Regions from separate parts of the Laceyella putida genome, predicted to be linked through region 2. Evidence: a T-box and tRNA genes for the amino acid it is inferred to sense, from the RefSeq annotation. Region 2 holds a T-box; the other holds one or more tRNA genes.
What was found. A T-box is a leader RNA that pairs with one kind of tRNA and senses whether it is charged. The one in region 2 lies ahead of leuS (leucine--tRNA ligase), so its partner is inferred to be a tRNA-Leu.
Positions count from the first base shown of each region.

Region 1: it has a tRNA-Leu gene. The T-box ahead of leuS (leucine--tRNA ligase) is inferred to sense a tRNA for this amino acid. The anticodon was not compared.

Region 1 is NZ_JBHTBW010000036.1:142-4,548, reverse strand. It holds gene ACFQNG_RS11720 (hypothetical protein) at 1-84, opposite strand, end outside; gene ACFQNG_RS11715 (glycoside hydrolase family 10-like protein) at 198-1,754, opposite strand; tRNA gene ACFQNG_RS11710 (tRNA-Ala) at 2,261-2,336, shown strand; tRNA gene ACFQNG_RS11705 (tRNA-Tyr) at 2,340-2,424, shown strand; tRNA gene ACFQNG_RS11700 (tRNA-Lys) at 2,434-2,509, shown strand; tRNA gene ACFQNG_RS11695 (tRNA-Leu) at 2,517-2,602, shown strand; tRNA gene ACFQNG_RS11690 (tRNA-Gly) at 2,608-2,681, shown strand; tRNA gene ACFQNG_RS11685 (tRNA-Asn) at 2,687-2,761, shown strand; tRNA gene ACFQNG_RS11680 (tRNA-Thr) at 2,766-2,841, shown strand; tRNA gene ACFQNG_RS11675 (tRNA-Glu) at 2,848-2,924, shown strand; tRNA gene ACFQNG_RS11670 (tRNA-Asp) at 2,931-3,007, shown strand; tRNA gene ACFQNG_RS11665 (tRNA-His) at 3,017-3,092, shown strand; tRNA gene ACFQNG_RS11660 (tRNA-Gly) at 3,099-3,173, shown strand; tRNA gene ACFQNG_RS11655 (tRNA-Arg) at 3,183-3,259, shown strand; gene ACFQNG_RS11650 (hypothetical protein) at 3,476-4,333, shown strand.
Region 2 is NZ_JBHTBW010000015.1:86,188-90,594, reverse strand. It holds gene ACFQNG_RS05835 (shikimate dehydrogenase) at 1-753, shown strand, start outside; gene ACFQNG_RS05830 (nicotinate-nucleotide adenylyltransferase) at 769-1,353, shown strand; gene yqeK (bis(5'-nucleosyl)-tetraphosphatase (symmetrical) YqeK) at 1,343-1,933, shown strand; gene rsfS (ribosome silencing factor) at 1,939-2,271, shown strand; T-box leader at 2,344-2,577, shown strand; gene leuS (leucine--tRNA ligase) at 2,630-4,407, shown strand, end outside.

The DNA.
Region 1 (4,407 bases), on a different contig from region 2:
TTCTTGCGCATGAAGGTCTTTTAAGAATTGGGCTTCCCGATTCATGGACATTGACTGCAAGAAAAAGCGGAAACATTTCGACATATTATCCATCACCTCATTCGTATGTTTAATTTTTAGAATATAGCAAAGCAATGCGGCCGGCAACCTCTTTTTAAAAAAGAAATCCCCTTTTTACAAGGGTAGGAGAAAAGGAATCACTTCACTGAAAAAGAGCGAAGTTGAATAGCGTTGCTGGCGTTGCTTTCGTGATGGAGGCGATCGACAGCCGTGATGAGATAGGTGTAAGACTTCGTAGCCTCCGCCGTTTCATCCTGAAAAATTTGCGGAGTGGATCCGGATACCGTTTTCCGCATGGTACCCACAATATGTCGGGGTTGGTCAAGAGAAATCGTGTCACCTTGTGCAAACCGATAAATCACAAAATAACTCGTCTGGTTGGCGTTATCGGCAAATGTCAGGGTGGTTCCGCCGCTTCCGCGTATTGCGGAAAGAAGGGTGGGGGCGGAGGGAGCTTGTCCACCCAACCAAGGCATGACAGGAATAAGGGACGGATATCGATATAGATCTGTGCGCAAACGTTCGGCAAAGCCCAATGGATTTTTTAACAAGTCTTTTGTGCTGAAGAAGATGCTTCCTTTCACTTGGGGGTATTGTTGATTCAATTGCAGTTGGTTGGGGATTTCATCAGGATGGTTCCATTCCGTATTGCTGCCGATCTTGTAGACGGCATGCCCAATGTACAAGTGCGTTGCCCTTCCATTCACTTCATTGGCCCACCAGGGAACGAGCTTTTCATAAGCGGCAGCCGCATAACCGATATTCCAATAAATTTGTGGGGCGATATAATCGATCCAGCCTTGGCGAATCCATGTGCGGGAATCAGCGTAAAGGGAGTCGTAGGCTTGAAAGCCGGACGTGTCTGATCCGGTGGGGTCGGTTGACTTGTTGCGCCAGATGCCAAATGGACTGATGCCAAACTTCACATAAGGCTTTAACTGTTTAATTTGTTGATCCACTTCTTTGACCAATTGATTCACATTGTTACGCCGCCAATCCGCTTTATTGGGAAAGGTGGTTTGCCCATAGGTTTGGTATGTCTTCTCATCTGGAAAGTCGGTGCCATCCGGATAAGGATAAAAATAATCATCAAAGTGAACGGCATCGATATCGTAGTTCTGAACCACTTCCTTGATGCTGTCGACAATATGCGCCCGCACTGCTGGAATCCCCGGGTCATACCAGAGCTTGCCACTGTAAGTAACCACCCAATCGGGGTGTTGGCGCGCCGGATGGTTCGGGACGAGTGAGGAGAGTTGGGTATCCATGCTGACCCGATAGGGATTGAACCAGGCATGAAACTCCATGTTGCGCTTATGCGCGGCTTGCACCATAAAAGCGAGGGGATCGTAGCCCGGCGATATGCCTTGCGTTCCCGACAAATATTTGGACCAAGGATTGAGCGTGGAGGGATAAAAGGCATCAGCCGTTGGTCTCACTTGGACAATCACCGCATTGATGCCCATTTTTTTCAATTCATCCAAGAGAGAGTTAAACTCGGCTTGTTGTTGTTCTTTGCTAAGACCGGTTTTGGAGGGCCAATCAATATTGGTTACGGTGGCGATCCAGGCGGCTCGCAATTGGCGTTTCACCTCAATGGCTGAGAAGGATGAAGCGGTGTGGCGTTGCTTCGCTAGCCCTTGCATCGGGTTCACCAACAGACAGAGCAGCAGGGCCAGCAGACAAAAGCCCATTTCTTTTCTACTCAACCCGATTCACCTCCCATGATTTTTATAATTTTTCATCCCGATTAAATTATAGCTCAATTTATATTAGTTTGAAAGTTTCGGTCGCCAAGGGGCGTGTTTGACGTAAAGAGTGTAAAATAAACGTCGCGTTTGAAATTAAATTAACGAATTCTTGTGGATCGGTTTGGCTCGATTTATTCATCCGGATCAAAAATGCGCGATAAAAGCAGACGGGCAACCCGCCAAGACGATGGTTGGACCTGAGAAGTGGCGATGGATTTCGCTGTTGGTCTTATGTTTGGGCTATATGATTTGCTAAATAGATTTTTTATGCAAAAAAGGAATAAAAAAATGGGGTTAGGGTATTGCATTTTTGGGTGAAGCATGGTAAATTAGTATCTCGTGAGCAACCCAATCAAGGCTCAAAAGCCTATAGCCCAGTTGGTTCGAGCGTACGCTTGATAAACATGAGGCCTATTGTTTGAGTCGGTCTGGGTGCACTAGAGCAATTTGGGGCTATAGCTCAGCTGGGAGAGCACCTGCCTTGCAAGCAGGGGGTCAGCGGTTCGAATCCGCTTAGCTCCACCATATGGAGGGATACCAAAGTGGCCAAATGGGGCGGACTGTAAATCCGCTGGCTTCGCCTTCGTAGGTTCGAATCCTACTCCCTCCACCATTTGAATTTGAGCCATTAGCTCAGTTGGTAGAGCACCTGACTTTTAATCAGGGTGTCGAAGGTTCGAGTCCTTCATGGCTCACCACTCTTTTGCGGTCGTGGTGGAATTGGCAGACACGCTATCTTGAGGGGGTAGTGATCCCTGATCGTGCGAGTTCGAGTCTCGCCGACCGCACCATCCTTGCGGGTGTAGTTCAGTGGTAGAACATCGGCCTTCCAAGCCGAATGCGAGGGTTCGATTCCCTTCACCCGCTCCAGATGTTCCTCAGTAGCTCAATGGCAGAGCAACCGGCTGTTAACCGGTAGGTTGTAGGTTCGAGTCCTACCTGAGGAGCCAACATGCTTCCTTAGCTCAGTCGGTAGAGCGCTTCCATGGTAAGGAAGAGGTCACCAGTTCGAGCCTGGTAGGAAGCTCCAGATATTGGCCCGTTGGTGAAGCGGTTTAACACACTAGCCTTTCACGCTAGCATGCAGGGGTTCGAATCCCCTACGGGTCACCATGATGAGGAGCTGTGGTGTAGAGGCCTAACATGCCTGCCTGTCACGCAGGAGATCGCGGGTTCGAATCCCGTCAGCTCCGCCACTTATCTTGGCGGCCGTGGCGAAGTGGTTAACGCACCGGATTGTGGCTCCGGCATTCATGGGTTCGATTCCCATCGGTCGCCCCATTATATGCGGAAGTGGCTCAGGGGTAGAGCATCGCCTTGCCAAGGCGAGGGTCGCGGGTTCGAATCCCGTCTTCCGCTCCAATGATATATGTGCCCTTAGCTCAGCTGGATAGAGCGTTTGACTACGGATCAAAAGGTCGGGAGTTCGAATCTTCCAGGGCACGCCAAGGCGAAACAGCGGACGTTAGTCCGCTGTTTTTTGCATTTTACCAAAGGTTAGAAAATCTACTTCAGCGGGATAATGTCATGGAAGGCTTTGTGTAAAAAAGTTTTTTGGTGGGGATTATATTGTTCGTTTGAATTTTTCCCTTTTTTTGTTTTTTGTAGAAGGAATAACTAATTGTGCGTTGAAAATAAATTAAGCATAAGGGAGGGATACATACATGATTAAAAACTTTTCTAAATGGGTAGTCATGTATTTGATGGCATGTGTGTTGTTGATTGCTTCTCCAAGTATTTCAAATGCGTCGCAGAGTGGCACTTCACTCAAAATGCGCGCAGATGCGCTGAAGAATGCCAATTTTTTGACCATTTTGCGCTTTGACGATGATTGTACTACTCTGTATATGGATGCCAAAATCGGTCCGTTCACGGATAAACTCGGACCCGTGCCAGCAGAAACCGATTACGATGTGCTCTATCAAATCTATGAGCTGCCAAAAGGGGACAGCAACCTTTCCCAAGGGAAACTGGTTAAGTCAGGTGAGGTTGCCAATGCGATGGATAACAAGCAGTTTTCCATCAAACAATCTGTTCCGGCATCCAAGCAATCGAAAAATTATGCAGTCAAATTGGTATTAAGGGCGGATGGCACGCAACTCGGCAAATCGATGATCGCGAGGTTGCAATTTGGTGCTTGTGGAAAAGATAATCCTGGGGACAACCCGGGAGACAATCCTGGAGACAATCCTGGGGACAACCCTGGGGACAACCCTGGGGACAACCCGGGAGACAATCCTGGAGACAATCCTGGGGACAACCCTGGGGACAATCCTGGGGACAACCCTGGGGACAATCCGGGAGACAACCCTGGGGACAATCCGGGAGACAACCCTGGAGACAATCCGGGAAATAACCCAGGAAATAACCCAGGGAACAATCCGGGGAACAACCCACCAACTAAAGGCGGAAAATTACCGAAAACGGCGACATCTTATCCTTTTCAGGCAGGAGTGGGTTTCAGTTTGTTACTGATTGGGGCATGTGTCATCTACTTTACCAAACGTGCCAAAACAAATTAATTAAGTTAGATAGAAGGCTGTATGCCAAGGCATGCAGCTCTTCTTCTATCTATCAAGAAAATCCGTTGTCTTTG
Region 2 (4,407 bases):
CCCTATGTTTATCTGGCCTTTCGGGTGGTCCCAACAGAGCTGAAAGAAGCGATTCAGGGATTCAAGGCATTGGATGTGCAGGGATGGAACGTTACCATTCCCCATAAAGTCGCGATTATGGAATATTTGGACGGGCTGGATGAAACGGCGCGCGAGATAGGGGCCGTCAACACGGTCGTGAAACAGGACGGCAAATGGATTGGCTATAACACGGATGGGGCGGGCTATCTCCGCTCGTTGCAAGAGCAACATTCCCTCCCGCTAACGGAACAGCGGGTGGTTATTTTGGGGGCGGGCGGAGCGGCCCGGGCAGTGGGCTATGCGTTGGCCGCGGCTGGCGTTTCCTCCATTGCGATTGCCAACCGCACCATCGTCAAAGCGGAAGAGCTGGCGCACCATCTGTCGCGCCATACCCAGACCAAAGCGGTGGCCATGGCGGATTGCCAGTCCGAGATTAAGAAAGCGACACTGATCATTAACACCACCTCGGTAGGGATGGTGCCAGATACTGAAGCGACGCCCATTCCCGTTGAGTGGTTGAACGCCGACCAACTGGTAAGCGACCTGGTCTACCATCCGCGGATGACCACCTTGTTGCAAGCGGCGGAAGCCAAAGGGGCCGCCATCCATACGGGAGAAGGGATGCTCCTTCATCAGGCGGCATTGGCCTTGGAGCTTTGGTTGGACGCCCCGGCGCCGGTTGGGGTGATGCGGCAAGTGTTGGAGGTTGCCTTAACGGGAAAAAGGGAATAGAAAGAGTGAATCACCATGAAGGTAGGGATTTTTGGTGGGACCTTTGACCCCATCCACATGGGTCACCTCATCTTGGCGGAGCAAGCGCGTGAAGTGGCCGCCTTGGATCAGGTCTGGTTTATCCCCGCAGCTGAACCACCACACAAGTTAGACAAGCAAATTACGGCCGCTTCCCATCGCGTCCATATGGTCCACTTGGCCGTTCGGTGCCATCCTTGCTTTCACCTGTCGACGATGGAGTTGGAGCGGGAGGGTCCGTCTTATACCTACGATACGTTGCGGGTGTTGCGCGAATCCCATCCTGGTGTGGAATTTTACCTGCTTGTTGGGGCGGATATGGTGAAAGATTTGCCAAATTGGTATAAAATAAAGGAAATCCTACAGTTTGTCCAAGTGATTGGCTTGGGGCGTCCGGGCGTGGAAGTGGAAACATTGCCAGCCGAGGTGAAAAATTCCCTTCACTGGATACCGGATGCGATTGAAACCAATATTTCCTCCACTGAGATCCGCCAGCGTCTTCGCCAAGGAAAATCAGTGCGTTACCTCGTTCCGGATTCCGTTTACCAGTATATGAGGGAGCATGGGTTGTATGGATCTTGAGATTTTATTGCAAGCTACAAAAGAACAAATGCCGAAGTCGCGGTGGGAACATACGCTCAGAGTCAAGGAGACCGCCGTGGCATTGGCGACCCGACTGGGAATGGACCCTTACCCCGCCGTCGTGGCGAGCATCCTGCATGATTATTGCAAGTTCTGGCCTGATGACACACTGTCAGCGAAGATTCAGGCCACAGACTTACCCAAAGATCTACTGCAATACAATAAAGAATTATGGCATGGCCCGGTTGCGGCCATCGTGGCGCGTGAGGAATTTGGCATTCTCGATCAAGATATCCTGAACGCCATCCAATACCACACTTCGGGCCGCCCGCACATGTCACTTCTGGAGAAAGTGATCTGGTTGGCCGACTACATTGAACCGGGGCGCCGTTTCCCGGGTGTGGATGAAGTGAGAGGGCTGGCAATGTCGAACTTGGATCAAGCGATGATCAAAGCACTGGATAACACCATCCTCTTTTTGATTCAAAAGGGGCAGAAAGTGTATCCGTTGACCCTCTTTACGCGCAACTGGTTGCTAGATCAAGTGACTCAAACGGAACTAAGGGAGGAATCTATTTGAACGTAGTGGAAATCGCGCAATTGGCGGCCACCGCTGCCGAGGAGAAAAAAGCCCAAGATGTGACGGTCCTTGATATTCGTGGGTTATCGGTGTTTGCCGATTACTTTGTTGTCTGCCACGGAAATTCGCAGACGCAGGTGCAAGCGATTGTCAATGGCATCAAAGAGAAAGTCGCCGAACTCAACCTACCACTTAAAGGGATCGAAGGATACCAGGATGCTCGCTGGGTTCTCATTGACCTCGGGGATGTGGTCGTGCATGTTTTCCACAAAGATGAGCGTGAATTTTATGGCCTGGAACGCTTATGGGGCGACGCTCAGCAAGTGCAGGTTCAATAGTGGAGATAAATTTGCCATAATGCGTTGACACTGATTTTCCCATTTGCATATAATTAGAGAAAACACAAGGTTTTTACGGCAATGATAAGGAGTAGTAGTTTACGTGGCTCAGTCCAGAGAGTTGACGGTCGGTGCGAGTCAACCTGAGACAGTAGATGAACTCGTCTTATCGCTCCGAAGGGGAACGCGGATGTTTAGTACCCTTTGGCGGTTCATCCCCGTTAGCGGATTTTGAGTGAGTACTTCATTTGGTACTAATTAGGGTGGTACCGCGGGAATTGTTAAATCCAACCTCCCGTCCCTAGCTAAGTCTAGGGGCGGGAGGTTTTATATTTTTTAGGACAGGAGCGTAAGTGTCATGAGAGAGTATTCGCCAAAAGAAATCGAGAGCAAATGGCAGCGGAGGTGGCAGGAAGCCAACCTGTACCAGACGGATGAAGATGAGAGTAAACCCAAATATTACGCGTTGGAGCAATTCCCTTATCCCTCCGGAGAAGGGTTGCATATGGGGCATATGCGCGTTTATTCCATTGGTGATGTGGTGGCGCGTTTCCGCCGCATGAACGGTTATCGCGTATTGCACCCGATGGGGGCGGATGCGTTTGGCCTGCCTGCGGAAAACGCGGCGATCAACCGGGGCGTCAATCCGCGCGAGTGGACATTGTCCAATATGGAGCGAATCCGCAAAGAACAAGCTTTGATCGGCGCTTCCTATGATTGGGAGCGTTACTTGGGCACTTGCTTGCCCGATTACTATAAATTTAACCAATGGCTGTTCTTGCTGTTCTATGAACGCGGGTTGGCTTACCGCAAAAAAGCGTCTGTCAACTGGTGTCCGGACTGCAATACGGTACTCGCCAATGAACAGGTGGAAGACGGCAAGTGCTGGCGCTGTGATTCGGAAGTGACCAAAAAAGAGCTGGAGCAATGGTTCCTGCGCATTACGGATTATGCGGAACGCCTGCTGGAAGGTTTGGACCGCTTGCCTGATTGGCCCGACAGGGTGCGGGCGATGCAACGCAACTGGATTGGCAAAAGTGAAGGATCGCATGTGACCTTCACCATTCCCGAATGCGGGGACGAGCGAGTGACAGTCTTTACCACCCGTCCCGACACCTTGTTCGGGGTGACTTACATGGTGTTGGCGCCTGAGCATCCCTTGGTGCCGCGCCTCGTGAAAGGCAAGGAGACCGAAGCGGACGTGCTCGCCTTTATCGAGCAGATGAAAAAACAGTCCGAAATCGAACGGACATCCACGGAGGCGGAAAAAGTGGGCCTCTTTACCGGAGCCTATGCGAAACATCCGCTTACGGGAGAAAAGGTGCCCATCTGGGTGGCCAATTATGTATTGCTGGATTATGGCACTGGTGCAGTGATGGGAGTGCCGGCGCATGATGAGAGGGACTTCCAGTTTGCGACCAAATACGCGTTGCCGATCAAGACCGTGATTCAACCGGTGGAAGGTGAAGCGCTGGCTGAGCCATTGGCGGAAGCTTTTACCGAAGACGGGGTGTTGGTCGGCTCGGGGGAATTTGACGGTATGCCAAACCGGCAAGCGTTAAAGGCGATCGCCCAGCACTTGGAAGAGCGGAACCAAGGCGGTTGGACGACGACCTACCGGTTGCGTGACTGGCTCATCTCCCGCCAACGGTATTGGGGTACGCCGATCCCGATCATTTATTGTGATGCGTGCGGCACTGTTCCGGTTCCCAAAGAGCAGTTGCCCGTCATTTTGCCGGAAGATGTGGTGTTTGACGGGAAACGCAATCCGTTGACCACTTCGGATACATTTGTGCATACCACGTGCCCCAGCTGTGGCAAACCGGCGCGCCGTGAAACGGATACCATGGATACGTTTGTTGATTCTTCATGGTACTTTATGCGCTATACCGATGCGAAGAATGAGAACATGCCTTTCTCGCCGGAAAAAGCGGCGAAATGGTTGCCTGTGGATGAGTACATCGGCGGGATTGAACACGCGGTTCTGCATTTGCTCTATTCCCGCTTCTTTACCAAAGTCTTGTATGATGCGGGATTGGTTCATGTGGATGAGCCATTCAAAAGCTTGTTGACACAAGGGATGGTCTTGAAAGACGGCTTCAAGATGTCGAAGTCCAAAGGCAATGTGGTGAGCCC